Regions from separate parts of the Roseibium sp. AWQ4_254 genome, predicted to be linked through region 1. Evidence: predicted binding sites of a transcription regulator. Region 1 holds the regulator's gene; the other holds the start of a gene.
The links. The regulator LexA, encoded in region 1, represses DNA repair genes until DNA is damaged. The targets are predictions, from matches to a motif close to TGTTCNNNNTGTGTTCNG.
Positions count from the first base shown of each region.

Region 2: the regulator LexA is predicted to act here: its motif matches at 2,548-2,565, upstream of recA (recombinase RecA).

Region 1 covers NZ_JBSWYH010000021.1:68,073-77,756, forward strand. Annotated here, with positions in the region: gene gltA (citrate synthase) at 1-842, opposite strand, end outside; gene gltX (glutamate--tRNA ligase) at 1,070-2,494, opposite strand; gene ACXAIC_RS16690 (ComEC/Rec2 family competence protein) at 2,633-5,056, shown strand; gene lexA (transcriptional repressor LexA) at 5,061-5,771, opposite strand; gene ACXAIC_RS16700 (hypothetical protein) at 6,533-7,402, opposite strand; gene ACXAIC_RS16705 (acyl-CoA synthetase) at 7,399-8,979, opposite strand; gene ACXAIC_RS16710 (alpha/beta hydrolase) at 9,287-9,684, shown strand, end outside.
Region 2 covers NZ_JBSWYH010000001.1:388,887-398,570, reverse strand. Annotated here, with positions in the region: gene alaS (alanine--tRNA ligase) at 1-1,020, opposite strand, end outside; gene recA (recombinase RecA) at 1,427-2,497, opposite strand; gene ACXAIC_RS01740 (carbohydrate kinase family protein) at 2,902-3,861, shown strand; gene ACXAIC_RS01735 (pseudouridine-5'-phosphate glycosidase) at 3,952-4,890, shown strand; gene ACXAIC_RS01730 (cell surface protein) at 5,305-6,510, shown strand; gene ACXAIC_RS01725 (DUF6384 family protein) at 6,574-7,512, shown strand; gene ACXAIC_RS01720 (hypothetical protein) at 7,592-9,046, shown strand; gene ACXAIC_RS01715 (hypothetical protein) at 9,211-9,684, shown strand, end outside.

The DNA.
Region 1 (9,684 bases):
GACCCGATCTCCGACAGCATGTTGAGTGCCGCCTCGTTGGCGCCGCCATGGGCCGGTCCCCACAGGCAGGCAATGCCGGCCGCGATACAGGCAAACGGGTTGGCACCGGAGGAGCCGGCAAGGCGCACGGTGGAGGTGGACGCGTTCTGCTCATGGTCCGCATGCAGGATGAAGATGCGGTCCATGGCGCGGGCCAGTACCGGATTGACCTTGTACTCCTCGCACGGCACCGCAAAACACATATGCAAGAAATTGGCGGCGTAGCCGAGATCATTGCGCGGATAAACGAAGGGCTGGCCGATATGATATTTATAGGCCATGGCTGCGATGGTTGGCATCTTGGCGATCATGCGCAGGGACGCCACCATGCGCTGATGCGGGTCGGTGATGTCTGTGGAGTCGTGGTAGAACGCGGACAGGGCGCCAACGGTTCCGACCATGATGGCCATCGGGTGCGCGTCCCGGCGGAACCCGGAGAAGAACCGGTTCATCTGCTCGTGGATCATGGTGTGATAGGTCACACGCTGAACGAAATCGTCCTTTTGGACCTTGGTCGGCAGTTCGCCGTAAAGCAGCAAGTAGCAGGATTCCAGAAAGTCGCCATGATCGGCAAGCTGTTCGATCGGGTATCCGCGGTAAAGAAGGGTGCCTTCGTCGCCGTCGATATAGGTGATCTTGGATTCGCAAGATGCGGTTGAGGTAAAGCCCGGGTCATAGGTGAACATGCCAGTGTCCTTGTACAAGGACGAGATGTTCACGACCGACGGTCCGATGGATCCGTCAAAAACGTCGAAATCGTGGTCGGCGCCACCGACGTTGAGCTTGGCGTTGTTGTCGGCCATACAGAAACCCCTTCATTTATCCTGGTTTGCCCTCCAGAGTGTGTCCCGCAAACCGCGTTTGCCAGGATCCTGCCGGACGGCTCTTTAGAAAACTCGCGTCTTGCGTAGCCCATTTGCCGCAGTGCCGCAAGCAGGCCCGTGTAACGCTTTGGTCAAAGACCAGTTTTACGCGTGCCGCCAGGTGTGAAGGCGGCACCGCGTTGAAAAGGCTTTCGCTTCGGAAAGCCTTAGGCCGCCTGATCCTGGATCCGGTCGAGCGATTCCTGCCGGCCGAGGGCAATCAGAACGTCATAGATTCCCGGTGACGTGCCCCGGCCTGTCAGGGCTGCGCGCAGTGGCTGGGCAACTTTCCCGAGTTTAAGGTCTTTTTGCTCCGCATAAGCTTTTACGGTTGATTCCAGGGCTTCGGCCGTCCAGTCAGACACGTCCTTGAGCGCAACGCCGAGCTCGCCCAAAAGGGTGCGGGCGTCATCGGTGAGAATTTTGTCTGCCTTTTCATCTGTCTGCAGCGGCCTCTGCCGCCAAAGATAAGAAGCGCTTTCTGTCAATTCAACCAGCGTCTTGGCACGTTCTTTCAATCCGGGCAACGCAGCAAGGGCGGTGGCCCGGTTGGCCTCCAGCGCCATCCAGTCCAGTACGGCAGCGCCATCTTCAGCATGCTGGAGATAGACCCTCCAATGATCCAGAAGCTCCGTATCCGGTGTTGCGCGCATATAATGCCCGTTCAGGTTTTCCAGCTTCTTGAAATCAAAGCGGGCGGCGGACTGGCCAACAGCGTCCATCCCGAACCAGCGGATCATGTCGTCCAGCGCCATGATTTCTTCATCCCCGTGGCTCCAGCCGAGGCGCGCAAGGTAGTTGCGCATCGCCTGCGGCAGATACCCCATGGCGCGGTAGGCTTCGGCGCCTGTGGCCCCATGGCGCTTTGAAAGCTTGGCCCCGTCCGGGCCATGGATCAATGGAATATGGGCCATGGCGGGTACGGTCCAGCCCAGGGCCTGAAAGATCAGTGTTTGACGGGCCGCATTGGTCAGATGATCGACGCCGCGGATAATGTGAGTGATACCCATGTCATGGTCATCCACGACAACTGCCAACATGTAGGTGGGGGTTCCGTCCGAGCGCATGAGTACAAGATCGTCGAGATCCTTGTTCGGAATGACCACGCGGCCCTGCACCAGATCCTCAACGACCGTTTCGCCGTCCTGGGGAGCCTTGAGGCGGATCACCGGATCGATTCCGTCCGGCGCTTCTGAGGCTGGCCGGTCGCGCCAGGTGCCGTCATAGCGGGGCGGGCGGCCTTCAGCGCGGGCCTTTTCCCGCATCGCCTCGACCTCTTCGGGGGGCGAGTAGCATCGGTAGGCGGTGCCATTAGCCAGCATCTGCTCCACCGCTTCCTTGTGGCGACCGGCACGCGAATACTGGGAAATCGCGTCGCCGTCCCAGTCAAGGCCAAGCCAGGTGAGGCCATCGACCAAAGCGTCCACGGCCTCCTGGGTCGAGCGGGCCCGATCGGTGTCCTCGATCCGGAGCAGCATCTTGCCGCCATGATGTTTGGCGAACAGCCAGTTGAACAGGGCCGTGCGGGCGCCCCCAATGTGAAGGAACCCGGTCGGGGACGGTGCGAAGCGCGTGACGATCTCTTGTGCCATGGTGCTTTTTTTGAAAATCTCATCAATAAGGTGAGCGCGCGGGGCGCACTGCGTGTGTGGCGCGGTCTTATCACAGGCTTTGGCGCGGCTAAATAGGCTTGTCGGTTTCTCGAAGCCAGGCTGAAGGGGAGCGGAGCAGTGGCGGACGAGAACGCACCGCACGAAGACCTCAAAAGTCTTTCCGGGACGCCGAAAGCTCATACGTCTGTAGCTGCAGGTGCGCGCCAGAAAGAGACGGCCACTGGCAAGGCAGCTGATCCCGGTGCCGATCTGTGGATTTGGCTCGCGCGTTTTACGGCGAAACGGCCGGCCCAGTCCGGTTCTTATTGGCAGGAGCGTGGGCTGCTCTGGACCGCTTTTGCCTTCGCGGCCGGCATAGCGGTCTATATGGGACTGCCTCAAGAACCCTTCTGGCCCGCGCTTGCGGGTGTCCTCGCCCTGGCGTGTCTTGCGGCATTCAAAATGCAACGCACACGGGGGCTTGGGCCTATTATGGTGCTGCTTGTGTCTTTTCTGGCCGGTGCGACCAGCGGAGCCGTGCGGACAGCCTTTGTCGCAGCGCCGCGCCTTGGAGAACCCATGATTGCGACGCTCACAGGGACCGTTGTCTCCCGTGAAACGCGGGCCTCTGGAGTGCGGGTTGTGCTTGAGGTGACGTCTGTCAACGGCAAATCGTCCGGGGCGGTCGTCTTTCCGAAAAAGGTAAGGGTCCGGATACCGGCAGCGAGCCCGGCGCGAACCGGAACTTTGGTCCGTCTCAAAGCCCGTCTGTTTCCTCCGGCTGGGCCGGTTGTGCCGGGAGGATATGACTTTTCCCTCCGGGCCTATTTTTCGCAGATCGGGGCTACCGGGTTCAGTTTTGGCGTGCCGGAGGTTCTGGAGGCGCAATCCCTGCCTGCGGGGCTGCGTCTAACCGCCGTTGTCGGGGAGATGCGCAGCTGGTTTGCAAACAGGATCACAAAAATCCTGGGGGGCAGGCCGGAGGCGGGTCTTGTTGTGGCGCTGCTTGTGGGCGACAGGAGCGGTATTTCGGAGCCGCAGGAAGAGAACCTTCGCGCGGCGGGGCTTGCCCATATTCTTGCAATTTCGGGATTGCATATGGCGCTCTTTGCTGGTGGCACCTATGGCGCGGTGCTTTTTCTTCTGGCCCTTTTCCCGCCAGTTGCCCTGCGCTGGCCAATTCACAAGATCGCCGCAGTGCTGGCGCTGGCGGCAGCGGTCTTTTATCTGGTTCTGTCCGGGGCATCGATTGCTACCCAGCGGTCGTTTTTGATGATAGGTCTCGTCTTTCTGGGCGTTCTGACCGGCCGCCGGGGGCTAACCTTGCGCAGTGTCGCGCTGGCTGCGCTTTTCCTGCTGGGTCTGGCGCCTGAGAGGCTGCTTTTTCCAGGTTTTCAAATGTCCTTTGCCGCGGTGATCTGCCTCGTGGCGGTTTACGAGCTCTGGCGGAACCGACCGGATCCGCTGATTCGCCAGACCCACAATGGGGGCAGGCCTTTGCTGCAGCTTGCCCGGTCTACCCTGCGCTGGTCGTTGGGGCTGGCTGTCACAGCGCTGGTGGCCGGACTGGCAACCGGGATCATTGCCGCCCATCATTTTGGGCGCATAGCCCCCCTGGGGCTTCTGGGAAACGTGCTCGGCATGCCGATCTTCACCTTGCTGGTCATGCCCATGGGGGTTCTGTCGCTTGTTCTGATGCCGTTTGGCTTGGCCTCTGTGCCCCTCAGCCTGATGGCCTTTGGTGTCAGGTTGCTTCTTGATGTGGCGGGCTTCGTGTCTGATCTTAGTGGAGCTGCAGGCGCCATTGGCCGGATTGGTCTGCCGGAGATGCTGGCTTTTTCAGCTGCCCTGTTCGGCGTGCTGCTGCTGCCGGGCCGGTGGCGCTGCCTGGCCTTTGGGCCCCTGATCCTTGGCCTGGTGCTTGTGCAGGTCAGCCGGCCGCCGGACATCCAGATTGCCGCTTCCGGAAACAAGCTCGCAGCCCGGGACCGGATTGGGGATTTGCGCTGGTTTGCCCGCCGGGACAGTTTTGCTGGTGATATCTGGTTTCAGACGGAGGGAGTTCCAGAGGGCGAAATTAAATCGCGCAGGATGAAAGCGCCTCAAATCGCCTGTGATCCCGGCGGCTGCGTGATACGTGCCTATCAAGTGGCCGGGGCGCACGTGCCTGACGGCTTCGAGCACAGGCCTCTCAAACTGGCTCTCACAAAGAGGCCTGAGGCATTTGAAATGGATTGCCGATGGGCTGATTTGGTCGTGAGCGATCTGGTCGCGCCCCAATCCTGTTCTGCTCCCCTTGTGATTGACAAATCCCTGCGCCATGCGCGCGGTGCTGTTTCGATCTGGCTGGCGCGCGCCGCTTCCCCGGCCATGGAAGAGGCTGTGCCGGAAGGGCAGGGAACCCGGAAACGGGAAAGAGAGGATCAGGCATCTGCCCCCAATGCGCTGAAAACACGGGTACTGGCTGTCACGGACATCCAGTTTGCGCTTCAAAAGGAGCCCCGTCCGTGGAACCGGGCGGGGAAGGTGACGCGTACCAGCCTGCGCCAGGGAGGTGGCTAAACGGTCAATATTGGCGGAAGAGGGCGACAAGCCGTCCTTGAACACGCACCCGGCCGGGGCCGAAAATGCGGGTTTCGTAAGCGGGATTGGCAGCTTCCAGGGCAATTGAGGCGCCTTTCTTGCGCAGCCGCTTCAAGGTGGCCTCTTCATCATCCACCAGCGCCACCACGATATCGCCGCTATCGGCGCTTTCCGTGCGGCGGATCAGCACGGTGTCGCCGTCCAGAATACCGGCCTCGATCATGGAATCGCCGCGCACTTCCAGAGCATAATGTTCGCCCTTGCCGAGAAGTTCCGGCGGCACTGTGATGGAATGGCTGTGGGTCTGAATCGCTTCGATCGGCACCCCGGCGGCAATGCGCCCCATGACTGGAATCTCCGTTCCCGCCACTTCAGGCTCCGGTGCAGGGCGAGCCGGTTCCGGCTTGCCAAGAGACCCTTCGATGACTTCCGGGGAAAAGCTGCCACGCTGGCGGGGGGCGCCGAGGCCCGGTGCAATGGAATCCGGCAGCCGGACCACTTCCATGGCGCGGGCCCGGTTCGGCAGGCGGCGGATGAAGCCGCGTTCTTCCAGAGCCGTGATCAGCCGGTGAATACCGGACTTCGACCTGAGGTCGAGAGCGTCCTTCATTTCATCAAAGGACGGCGGAACACCGGTTTCTTTCAGTCTTTCATGAATGAACATGAGCAGTTCATACTGCTTGCGCGTCAGCATATCGGCATTCCTTGACCATGAGAAGGTTCTGGTACAAATCAAGAACACATTACCTGTTCTCATTGTGTTCCGCAAGCGTAAATGTTCTCTTACTGTTCTGCCGGGCCACTTGTGGATCTGTCAGAGTAAAACGGCACTGGCAGTTGCACTTTTGGCCGTATTGATCGCTGGCTGGGCGGCATGACAAAACTCAACCGTACGATGAATGGTGCTCCGGACTGAAAATCGGGAACTTTTGCATTCATCGGGCAATTGGCCCCGTTTTGCTCCGCTGGCTCAATTCTTCACTACAGAATAGTCTGCGTCGGCGGCGCAGAGATTTGGTCATGGGGTGCTGTTGTGTTGTCTGATTGCAATAGATGTTGTGTAGCCGCAGACACCTGCACGAAGCTGCCCAGACTTCCTAAAACTTGGTTGTCCGAACAACGGACAAACTTATTCGAAAATTTTTAAAGATGACACTGACAACGAACCGGATACAGTCTTGAAAACCGTGTGCCACGCATGCCACGGAACGAATAATCCAGTAGGACTGTCTTGCTTTGGAAATGCCCCCCAAGGTTTCCGCGCTTCAACGTCTTTTCCCTATTTCTACGTTTTATAGAAGTCCGGATTGAAAACCAGCTACTCCTGACAATTAGAACCGCGAAATTCCGCATTTTCCCGGACAAGACTTTCTGGTGCCGATGAAATTCGGCCCGTGCCATTTAAGTCCGGTGCGTACACTTGTGCGCTTTGGAAACCGGCGTTTCAAGTCGGGGTCATCCGTTCTCCCTGACGATCAGCAGCTCGCACGTTACCAGCGTCGGCGCGCCGCCGGGGACAAGTATACCCTCAAAGAGAGCACCGGTCAGGTCCGCGCAGCGGACCGGGACAGCGGGCGGTGTTCCTTTTTCCGCTCCAGCTCCCGGGCGCAACAGGATTTCGGAAATCAGGCCTGTCATGGGCGCGCTGTCGGTGAACCGGGCTCCGGCAAGGCTGCCGAGGCCGTAAACGCAATAGGGGCCAGGGCCAAGTGTGGCTGCCAGGCTTTCGATGCTGGTGGACAGGTCCTCAAACGGGGCGAGGGTCGTGATCAGTGCATTATGCGTTGGCCGCGGGGAGGCGCTGTCCTCTGTCCTGGTCCGGAACAGCGTGAATTCGGTTTCCGGGTCCAGCTCCGCCTCGAACCGCGCGCCCCTGAGGCCCCAGCCGGAGACCGTGATGTCCTGCGTGGCCGTCAGCGTGTGGGGCTGCAGGTGGCCGAGGCGTTGCTTGTTCCCGTCCTGCCAGAAGCCGTGAATATGGGCGAACCAGCTCCCGTCCTTCCAACCCAGGATGGCGACAGCCTCCTCAAGGACAGCAGCGGCGGAGTGGTGGGTGTCGCTGTACCAGGCGGCGTGCCGGTCGTCGATGGCCCGGTCGGGCATGACGTAGTCGAAGGCCGAGAGGGGGAGGCCGGACAGATCCAGAACGGCGGAGGAAAAGCCGGACGCAGCAGCCCACACGCCAAGATTGGTCAGGAGCGGTGTGCCGGCGGGCACGGGAACCGCTATCGGAATGGCGTCGCAGAGCGCAAAGGGGCGCCTGTCGGCCGCGGCAGGGCCCGGATGGCGGATATCGGCAAGGGCTGACGGTGCTGGCCGTCTCATATCAGGCCCCGGCTGGTCAGGACGTCCCGAACCAGTTTCTTCGTGACTTTGCCATAGGCGCTGGTCGGCATCGCATCCACAAAGAGATAGCGCGCGGGCATCTTGTATCGGGAGATCTTGCCGGTCAGAAACTCTGTCAGCTCCGCATCTTGAACCTGCTGCCCGGTCTGCGCCACACAGACGGCAAGGCCGGTCTCTCCCCAATGCGGATCGGGAATTCCGAGAATGGCCACTTCCGAGATCGCCGGATGGGTGAGAAGAATTTCCTCGATCTCCTTCGGATAGACATTCGAGCCGCCGGAAATATACATGTCCGAGGCCCGCCCGGTCAGGTAGAGGTAGCGCTGCTCGTCCATATGGCCGAGGTCGCCGGTGCGGAACCAGCCATTGCGGAAGGATTTTGCATTGGCGGCCTCATCGTCCAGATAGCCGGAACAGACGGCGGCGCCTATCACGCAGACCTCTCCGGTTTCGCCTGGGCCAAGATGGTTTCCCGCCTCGTCCTGAATGCTGATTTCGATGCCGGTGCGTTCGGTGCCGCAGGTGCCGATGCGGCTAGACGGACCATCTTCGGCGAAATGGTCCTGAGGGCGCAGAACAGTGATGTTGCCGGTCACTTCGCCTAGGCCGTAATATTGCACAAGCACCGGCCCCAGCCTGGCAAGTGCCTTTTTCTGGTCTTCCCGGTACATGGGGGCGCCCGCATAGATGACATGGCGCAGGCTGGAATGGTCGAAGTCATCGGCAGCCGGATCTTCCACCAGCCGTTTGACAATGGTCGGAACCGTGAAGAGATTGCTGATCCGGTGTTTCCCGATGAGCTCGAAAGCCGCCGCCGGGGTGAACCCGCCGCGCGGCATCAGGACATGGGAAGAGGCTGCCGGGAGCTGGGCGATCAGCTGCAGGCCCGCTCCGTGGGAGAGCGGTGCGATAACAAGGGATGCGTCCTGCTCGGTTGTGCCGGGCAGAAGATCTGCGAGATAATTGACCGTGACAAATCCGATCTGGCCGTGTGTCAGCACGACAGCTTTTGGACGGCCGGTTGACCCGGATGTGAAAAACAGCCAGCACGGATCATCATGCTCAACGGCTGTATTTCCGGCTGTTTGTCCCAAATAGCGGTCGATCAGGGATTCATAGGACGGGGCGGGGGCGCCTGGTCCTATGGAAAGAGAGCCCTTGAGCTGAGGCCTTTCAGCGGAGACAGCGTTGGCTTGTGCTTCAAAGCGGGCATCGAAGATGAAGACATCCGCTTCTGCCTTCTGGCTGGCATAGGCGGTTTCCCCCGGGGCCTGACGGAAATTGCAGGGGACCCAGACCGCTCCAAGCCGGAACGCGGCCAGCATGACTTCCACCATCTGGTTGGAGTTCTCCGCCTGAACCAGAAGGCGGTCCCCCTTGGCAAGGCCGTACTCGGTCTCCAGGGCGCAGCAAAGGGCTGAAACGCGCCGGTCAAGGTCTGCCCAGTTCCAGGTCTTCCCCTCCCAGACAAGGGCCGGACGGTCTGGGAATCTGGCAGCGTTTCGGGTCAGAAAATGCGCAAGATTGGGCACGCGCGCAGAACAGCGTTGCATCATGTGTGAATTGCCTCCCGTTCGGAGGGGCTGACGAGACAACTTCACATTGGCCCCTGCGGATGTTTTCTCTTGCGCGCAGATTAGAGCAAGGCTCCGGCAATCGAAACAGAAGAGGTCTTTTAAAACAGAAGAATGTGATCCTGTTGGAAAACCGGCCTTTGAAAGGTTCGCGCTGGCCCTTTTGGGAGGTCATGCGTCAGACCGGGGCCGCGCATGCACAGGAGCGCACAGGCTTTGCCATTTCATGAGCCGGTAATTTGTGTATGTTGGCCGGGCTTTCAAATTTCCTTCTTTTCAGGTTTCCAAGATGAGTGAAAGAACGCGCGCCGACTGGGATGATGCTTATGCGAACGGCTCCTATATCCCCGGTGCTGAACAGTATCCTCTGCGCTGGGCGGAGAAGGCGGAGGCTTTCCGGAAGGGCTGGGAGGGCAAGCGACTAAATGTTGCCTATGGGGACGGGCAGCGCCACCGGTTTGACCTGTTTTTTCCAAAGAGTGGTACAGCGCAGGGGCTGGTTGTTTTTGTCCATGGCGGCTACTGGCTGAAATTTGACAAGAGCTTCTGGTCGCATTTGGCCGCCGGCCCTCTGTCGCAGGACTGGGCCGTGTGTCTTCCCAGTTATGATCTTTCTCCTGCCGTTTCACTGTCAGAGATCCGGGAGCAGGTCGGCGCTGCGATCCTTAAAGCCGCCGGACAGGTGAA
Region 2 (9,684 bases), on a different contig from region 1:
GAGTTCCGGATAGGCACGGCCCATTTCCCGCACCAGCGCCGGCACCAGCTTGTGCATCAGCGGCTCGCCGGCCCCGAGCAGATGCGCATGGCGCATGCCCCGGCGCATGATCCGGCGCAGCACATAACCACGGCCTTCATTGGAAGGCAGAACCCCATCTGCAATCAGGAAACTGGTGGAGCGCAGGTGATCGGCAATCACCCGGTGGCTGCCAAGCGCATCGCCCTCAGCCTCAACACCGGTTTCATGTTCGGAGGCGGAAATCAGAGCCCGGAAGAGGTCGATGTCATAGTTGTTGTGAACACCCTGCAGCACGGTAGCCAGCCGCTCAAGCCCCATTCCGGTGTCAATCGAGGGGTGCGGCAGATCCAGCCTGGCTTCCGGTGTCTGCTCATATTGCATGAAAACCAGGTTCCAGATCTCGATGAACCGGTCCCCGTCTTCTTCCGGCGTGCCCGGAGGGCCGCCCCAGATGTGATCGCCATGGTCATAGAAGATTTCCGAACACGGTCCGCAAGGGCCCGTGTCGCCCATGGTCCAGAAATTGTCCGACGTCGGAATACGGATGATCCGGTCGTCGCCGAGCCCGGCAATCTTCTTCCAGAACCCGGCCGCCGCCTCGTCCTCGGAATAGACCGTGACCAACAGCCGGTCCTTGGGCAGGCCATATTCCTTGGTGATCAGGGCCCAGGCGAGCTCGATCGCCCGTTCCTTGAAATAGTCGCCAAAGGAAAAATTGCCCAGCATTTCAAAGAATGTGTGGTGCCGGGCCGTATAGCCGACATTGTCTAGATCGTTGTGCTTACCGCCGGCCCGCACCACCTTCTGCGCGGTGACTGCCCGGGAATAGGGACGGGTCTCCAGACCGGTGAACACGTTCTTGAACTGGTTCATGCCCGCATTGGCGAACATCAGCGTGGGATCATTGCGCGGAACCAAAGGCCCGGACTCGACCACTTCGTGATCGTTTTTCTTGAAATAGTCCAGAAATGTGGAGCGGATTTCATTTACGCCGGTCATTCGGGTCTCGCATTACGTCCTTGCCCGGAAAATCGGGCCTAGTGAAAGTCAGCCAGCCGGACAGAACCCCTGAGGCCCCGCAGCCGGAACAGCCTTTTAACTTTGCGCTCAAACCCTGTCCAGCGGTTGCATGCGTTCTGGGCAAGTCTGCGGGGCGGGAGCCACGGCTTCCGCTTGCCGCAAAGGCGCTCCACCGGTCTTTCCGGGTGTTTTGACCTTGCCTCCAGATCTCCCAGCGCCGGTCTGGATGGCGGCCAAAAGAAAAGCCCTCTCCCGTCCGGAAAGGGCTTTGCCTCTTGGTGATACATCTTTCAGCCGGGTTCCCGGTCCGCCCGCCGCAAATGACGGGTAAGGACAGCCCCCCGTCTGGGCCGAGGGGCGTCTGAGAGCACGTCTTTTGGCGGTCTCAGTCGCCCTGCTCTTCGTCCCCGCCTTCCGGGTCAATGATCGCTTCAGCGATCAGGCCCGCATTCTGGCGAATCGCGAGTTCTATTTCATCGGCAATTTCCGGATTGTCCTTCAGGAACTGCTTGGCATTCTCGCGTCCCTGACCAAGCCGCTGGCTGTTATAGGAGAACCACGAGCCGGACTTTTCCACCACATTGCCCTTCACGCCCAGGTCGATCAGCTCGCCCATCTTGGACACACCCTCGCCATAGACAATATCGAATTCAACCTGACGGAATGGCGGGGCCAGCTTGTTTTTGACCACTTTTACCCGTGTCTGGTTACCGACCACCTCGTCCCGGTCCTTGATAGAGCCGATCCGGCGGATATCGAGGCGGACAGAAGCATAGAACTTCAGTGCGTTGCCGCCGGTCGTCGTTTCCGGAGATCCGAACATCACACCGATCTTCATGCGGATCTGGTTGATGAAGATCACCATGCAGTTGGACTTGGAAATCGACGCGGTGAGTTTGCGCAGCGCCTGGCTCATAAGACGTGCCTGCATGCCCGGCAGGCTGTCGCCCATTTCACCTTCCAGTTCGGCCTTGGGGGTCAAGGCGGCCACGGAATCAATCACCAGAACGTCGATTGCCCCGGAGCGCACCAGCGTGTCGGCAATTTCCAGCGCCTGCTCGCCCGCATCGGGCTGGGAAATCAGGAGATTGTCGATATCAACGCCGAGCTTGCGCGCATAGACCGGATCAAGTGCGTGTTCCGCGTCCACAAAGGCGCAAATACCCCCATCCTTCTGGGCCTCGGCCACCGTGTGCAGGGCCAACGTTGTCTTACCGGAGGATTCCGGTCCATAGATCTCCACAATCCGGCCACGCGGCAACCCGCCGATCCCAAGAGCGATGTCCAGTCCGAGAGACCCGGTCGAGACGGCTTGAATCTCAACGGCCTGCCCCTGCCCCATCCGCATGATGGAGCCCTTGCCAAAGGCCCGTTCGATCTGGCTGAGCGCTGCATCCAGCGCTTTTGTCTTATCCATCTGGCTGCTTTCTACGAGACGAAGTGTACTTTGCGACATGGGTCACGCTCCTTATTCCACGACGGACGCGTTGTTTCAATGACAGGGTTTGTACCTTATTTGTTCTCTTTTTGCAATCTTCTAAAAGCATCTGTTTTCAAAGCAGGATTTTAACTTTGTTTCCAATATGTTCTTAAAGCCAACAAAGAAAATTACGTTACGTTAGAAAAATCTGGAAACATACGATTTTCCCGTGGCAAACCAGAATCGCCCGGGCCGGAGCCAAGATCCGGTACGGTTGCCCGGCCAGGCCGGATCTGATAGCCCGCCCCACGGCGTGGCCGGTGGCTGATCCCGCGCGGCCCGACATCACCGAACGACACCGCGTGTCAGAAAGACCTGACAGCTGCTGACACGGGCGTCCCTTAAAGTGCGTCCTGAAAGAAACCGGAAGAGCGATCCCCGTGCCTGACTTTCCTTCCCAGCGACTGGTTGCCATCGGCGCGGTTCACTATGACACGATCGCCCATGGCCGCGAGAGGATCTGCCGGGACACCTCAACCCCGGCCCGCTTTACCGCAAAACCCGGCGGGGTCGCCACCAATATTGCCCGGGCCGCCTGCCGTCTTGGGGTTGCGACCACACTCATCGGCGCGGTCGGCACCGATGGGGCCGCCGCTTTTTTGAAGGAGCTGCTGGCCGCAGAAGGCCTTGATCTGGCCTTTCAGACCCGGTCCGGCTGCGCGACGGGGCAATATCTGGCCCTGCATGATCCTGATGGCAGCCTGGCGGCCGCCTGCGTCGATGACCAGGTCTTGAGCGAAGCCCCGGCCGGTTTTTTTGCCGCCGCCCTGGCACAGGAGCTGCAACGGACGGCGCCTGCCCCTCTGTGGCTGCTGGATGCCAACTTGCCCGAACCGATGCTGCACGCTCTTGTTCAGCAAATTCGCAGCTCCCGCCCCGAGCACGGCGGGGTCCTGACCGCCAATGCGGTCTCCAATGCCAAGGCCCCGAGGCTCAAAGGCCTGTTGGCAGAGCTGGACTGCCTGACCCTGAACCGGGGGGAAGCCGCCGCTTTGACCGGCCTTGCGGACACCCTGCCCGCCGACACCCTGGCAAACGCCCTCACACAGCAGGGTCTGAAAGCTTTTGTCCTGACCGATGGCGGCCGTGAGGCCCTGGTCTCGTCCGGAGGGGTGTTGCACCGTCTTGCGCCACCCAAGACCGCCATTGTGGATGTGACCGGGGCTGGAGATGCCCTGACAGCTGGCGTTCTGGCGGCCCTGGCCCGGGGCCACGGTCTTCTCACCGCCGCCCGCTGCGGCCTTCAGGCGGCAACCCTGACGCTGCAATCGACAGGCGCCCTTGCCGAAGGGCTCCGCTGGGATCAGATCCAAAGATTTGACCATACGGACAAATTGTAAGCTTGGCGCTGCGGCGCCCGGCTCCTATAAAGCGCTCAAAAGGGCAGCAGACCGAAGCTGCTGCTTCCTCTTCAAAGAAGGCCAGACCCTGTGACACGCAAACCTGACGCCGCCGCCCTGAAGTCTCTTCTCGTTTATAGTGACGAGGTCCACGCCGCTTTGGACCGCTCCGCCCCGGTCGTTGCCCTGGAAAGCACCATCATCACCCATGGCATGCCGTTTCCGCGAAATGTGGAAACCGCCCGGCAGGTGGAAGCAGATATCCGCGCAGAAGGGGCGGTGCCCGCAACCATTGCGGTCATGGACGGCAAGATCCATATCGGTTTGAGCGATGCGGAGCTCGACCGGCTGGCCAAGGCCGGTTCCGTGATGAAATGCTCGCGCGCTGATCTCACCTTCGCGCTTGCCACCGGCGCTTTCGGAGCAACCACCGTGGCAGCCACCATGATGGCCGCCCATCTGGCCGGCATCCAGGTGTTTGCCACCGGCGGCATCGGCGGCGTTCACAAGGGCGCTGAGGAGAGCTTCGACATTTCCGCTGATCTGGATGAACTCGGCCGCACTCCGGTCTGTGTTGTCAGCGCGGGGGCCAAGGCTCTGCTCGACATTCCCAAGACCCTTGAAGTGCTGGAAACCCGGGGCGTGCCCGTCATTGCCTATGGCACGGAAGAATTGCCAGCCTTCTGGTCCCGCGAGAGCGGCCTCAAGGCTCCCTACAGCCTCGCCAGCGCCGCCGAGATCAGCAATCTTCTGAAGATGCGCGAAAACTTTACGGATCATGGCGGTGTTCTGATTGCCAATCCGGTGCCCCTGGCAGACGAAATTCCGCGCGCCGAGATGGCTGGCTATATCAGCACTGCCATTAAGAAAGCCGCGGCGGAGCGGATTACCGGCAAGGAGGTCACCCCCTTCGTGCTCGGAACCATTTTGGATCTGACCGATGGGCGCAGCCTTGACACGAATATCGCACTCGTGCGCAACAACGCCCGTCTGGCAGCCAAAATCGCCACCTCGCTTGCCGGGGCCTGACGCCCCCGGCCCCTTGTCTCCGCCGTGCCCGGGAAAAGCCAGGACAATACAGCACGCCGCTGGCCGCAAAACGGCAGCGCCTGAGCGCGCCCCTTGAATGATGGAGACAGCGGGTCTGCTGACACGGGCCAAACGGCAGGAAAACCGGCGGTCCCGCACCATGCGGGAGGGCTTGCCAGGCTGGCCCGACCTGAGACGCGCCATCGATATGTTTCTGTCGCAATTTCCCCCTAAGGATGGAGCTGCCCGAACGGCTTCGAGGCTTTGAGGCAATCGCAGGGGCCCTAAGCCGTTGACAGAGCGGCGTTAGCCTGCCCTTACTGACGGCATGAATTGACAGGAACGGGAACGGCCGGGCAGACCCATTAGACTTGCCCCAGAAGGCAGAGCCGTTGCCCACAAGGAGGCCAGACTATGACAGATGCGTCCGCAGCCCAAGACAGCACCCCGAAAACAGCCCCGGCAGGCGGGTTTTCGCCGCTTCAATACCTTGACCGGGCGCTCTCCACCTTGCGGGACATCGGCATCACGCCGCAGTCGGAAACCGATGCGCCGATCAATGCCCTGCTGGAACAGATCTCCGACCTGTCGCCGGACAAGGTTCTGGTGATCTCGCGGCCCCTCAGCCAGGCCTCCAATTTCAACGAAGTCGTGCGCACCCAGGTCCAGCAGATGGACATTGGAGAGCGCTATGAAGACATCACCAACGCGTTCAATTCGATCCGGGACGATGCCAAGGCGCTGGTTGACCAGCTGGCCGACGGCAAGATCTCCTTCACCGAAAACCTTGCCAACACATGGCGCGACATGCGCCGGGGCACGATTTCCGACCGGTTCCAGGATATTCGCAGCACCTATAAGGAGGTGGCCAGCGCCACCAAGGACCAGATTGAACGGGAGCAGACAATCCTGGAAGCGTACCGGGATTTCCGCGGCGCACTGAAACAGGCCGAGGTGACCGCGCTGGAGCTGCTCAACATGGCCACCGAAACGCTGGGCGGCAAGAAAAAGGCCCTGGAAGCCGCCTCCGGCGAGGTCGAAGCCTATGCGGGCGATGATCCGGCCCAGAAGGCCCGCCTGGAACTGGCGCGCGATGAACGCATGCGCGAAATGCAGGACGAGGAAAAGCGCTACCAGATCGCCAAGGATCTGTCGGACAATCTGACCATCGGCTACAACACCTCAGAAGTGATTATGGCCCGGCTGGTGCAGACCACCAATGCCAAGGAGCGCGTCTATGCCCAGTCCGTCAGCTTCTTCTCCACCAACGAATCCGTTCTGACTGCCCTTAACGCGTCCTTCACCGGACTGCAGGGCCTGCATGAATCGACCGAAACGCTGAACGCGATGAAGGACGGCATCAACAAAAGCCTGGAAACCCTGGCCGAAATCGGCGACGCTGTGCAGCAGGAAGCCCTGAAAGCCGGATACGGACCGACCGTGGCGGCCGCCTCGGTCAAGAAACTGGTGGATTCAGTCGTCAATTTCCAGGTTCAGTCCCGGGAGATCATCACCGAAATGCGCGAGATGTCGACCAAGAATTCCGAAGAGATCCGCTCGGCGGTTGAGGATGGCAAACGCCGTCTGGCCAAACTGACCGCCCAGGGTCAGGGGCTCTAACAAAGGCCGGTTTCGGGCCGGTGCTCCACCGGCCCTTTTCCCTTTCACAAAAGACAGGTTTTGATGGACAGCAGGGCAGACACATCTGACGCTCCCCTCGATGATCTGATGATGGCGATGGACGTGGTCGACACGCTGCGCCACGAAGAGGGCCAGATTGCGCGGGAACTGAAAGCCGATGACCGCGACGCCGCCATGGTGGAGCGTCTGCGCCAGGTCTATGCGTCCCAGGGGATCGAGGTTCCGGACCATATCCTGAAAGCAGGCGTTGAGGATCTCAAGCGCGACCGGTTCGTCTATGTCCCGCCCAAGGCCGGCCTGCAGCGCAGCCTGGCCATGATCTACATTTCCCGCAGCACCTGGTCGAAATGGCTGGCGGCCGCCACCGCCGTGCTGATCGTGGCCGTGACTGCCTGGTATGTGCTGGTCTCCTTGCCCGAGCAGCGGGCCGCCGCCAATCTGGCCGCCCACCTGAAGGCGCTTCCGGGCACCTTGAACGAGCTGGTGACGCGGATCGATACGCTCACAGACGATGAGGCCATTGAAGCCAAGGCCAAGACCCTTGGCGACGACGGCAGCCTTGCCCTCGCCGACGGGCGAAACGAGGCGGCTTTCAAAGCGGAAGCGGATTTGCGCCAGCTGGCCGCCCGTCTGCAGGAGGTCTTTGAGGTGCAGATCGTCTCGCGCGAAGGCGAGCCGACCGGTCTCAGCCGCGTTCCGGAAGCCAATCCGAGTACTGAAAACTATTACATCTTCGTGGAGGCCATCGCCCCGGACGGCAAGGTGCTGAAACAGACCATCAAGTCCGAAGAAACCGGCAAATCCGAGACGGTCGACAAATGGGGCCAGCGGGTGTCCAAGACTATCTATGACGCGGTGCGGCGGGACAAAATGGAAGACGGCATCGTCCAGAAAGGCGTGCTCGGCCACAAACGGCGGGGCGATCTGGAGATCAAATGGCGCAGCGGTGTGCAGGAAGGAGCGATTACGCAATGGCAGTAAGGCTCAAGGCGGACCCGTTCGTCAGACATCTGAAGGAAGCTCGCCTGCATGACCGGGGGCGGCAGCCGGAGGAGGCCTCATGCTGAGCGGCCGCCAGACCCTTGGGAGCATTGAACAATCCCTGTCCGACCTAAAACGGGAAGAGGCCGAGCTCAGCAAGCGCATTGAGCGCTCGACCCGGGCCCTGACCGACCTGCAGGAACGGCAAAGCGAAGCCTACCGGGATCTGGCCCGGTTCCGGCTCGACACGGACGCCGCCGGTACGCTCAACACCCGTCTGGACAGCGCGGCGCGGGAAGCCCGCCGCCTGCTCGACAAGCGCAGCGACGACTACAAGGTCTTGAGCGAGCAGCTGCGCCAGAGTGAAACTGAACGCAGCCAGCACCAGAAAAAGCGCCAGGACCTCGACATCGCGCGCGATGCCGCCGAAGGCCAGATGGATGAGCTGATGGAGGCGGTGGACAGCCGCCTGGAACAGGACAGCGCCTATCTGGCCCAGCGGGAGGCTGCCGAAGAGGCGCACAGGACCGCCGAAGCGGCTGCGGAAAAGGCCAGAACGTCGGAAGAAGCCCGGCTGGAAAAAGGTAAGGCCTATGATGCGGACCCGCTTTTTGTCTATCTGTGGCAACGCGGCTATGGCACGCCCACCTACGACCATCGCGGGCTGATCCGCTCCCTTGACCGCTGGGTGGCCGGACTGATCCGCTTTGAGGACGCCCGGGCCAATTACGCCATGCTGACCGGCATTCCCGAGCGGATGGCAAGACATGCTGAGCGCTGTGCGGACATCGCGGACCGGGAAGAGGACAAGCTCGCCGAGTTCAGCCGCAACGCCATGACCGACGCGGCCGGAACCGATCTGGTGGGAACGATCGAGACCTATAGCGACGAGATCGGCCAGATCGACGCGGATCTGGACAAGCTGGACCGGCAGATAGAGACCCTTGCCGGAGCGCTCGCCGATTTTTCCAGCGGCGAAGACACAGACTTTCAAAAGGCGGAAGACTTTTTGTCCAGGTCCCTGCAGGCTGACGACCTCCACGACCTGTGGCAAACCGCGCTCAACACCCCCTCCCCGGAGGACGAGAAAATCGTCCAGCGTATCGAGGATTTCCGGGATCGGATCGAGCAGGTGTCCAGGGAAATCCGGCAGGACCGGGAACTGCAACGGGATATCAGCCGTCGGCGGGGGGAGTTGTCCGAAGTCATCAGCCGCTTCCGCTCAAATGGCTATGGCAACTGGGAAACGACCTTTTCCGACGACAATCTGGCCACGGTTCTGCTGGGTGAGCTGGTCAAGGGGGCGATCAGCGGCGCAGACTACTGGTCCCGGGCGGAACGGGCCCGCCAGCGCCGCAAGCCGCGCGGGCGCAAGGTTGCCTTTCCAAACGGCACCGGCCTGCCGAAATCCATGGGTGGTTTTGGCCGCGCTGGCCGCAGGCGCGCAGGCGGAGGCTCCTCGTTTGGCGGCGGCGGCTTCAAAAGCGGCGGCAGCTTTGGCGGGGGCGGCTTCAAGACCGGCGACCGGTTCTGACCGAAAAGGAGCCTGGACATCTCACAGGCCGTTTCCAGAGCTTTTCCCCGCAGATCGGGCTTGTGGCCGCAAGAAATGCCGGTTTTGGTTCGCTCAGGTCTGGACCTGACCGAAAACTTGGGTATGACCGATTGTAGCAACGGATATTTACTTTGGACTCTCAAATGCGACACTTTCTCGTTCTCGGCCTTTGCGCATTTGCCGTTAGCGCCTGCCAGTCCGGCTCCAACCGGTCGGCGTCACTCGGGGATCAGCCCAGGCTGGAAGTCCCTGCTGGCGCCCAGAGCGTGAAGATCGCCGCAAGCCCGGACGCCGTGCGCAGCGCCCTTGTCTCCAGCGCCCAGGAACGCGGAACGATTGTCCTTCAGGATCAGCCGAACATGGTCGTGCTTGAGCGTCCGATGACCGGGGCGAACCCGACCCTGGATTCAGAATTCGGCCCGTCCGACAATGGCCAGCGGGTGATCCGCATAAGGGTCCGCTTCACCGGAACACCCTGCCAGACCCTGGCGGTGCAGGATCTCGCAGTCATCAACAATGTCCGCACCGCCCTGGAGCAAAGCTTCGTGCTGCCAGGCAACCCCAACACATTGCAAAGTCTGCAAGGGCTAAAGTCGCGGGCTGAGCAAACCAGCTCC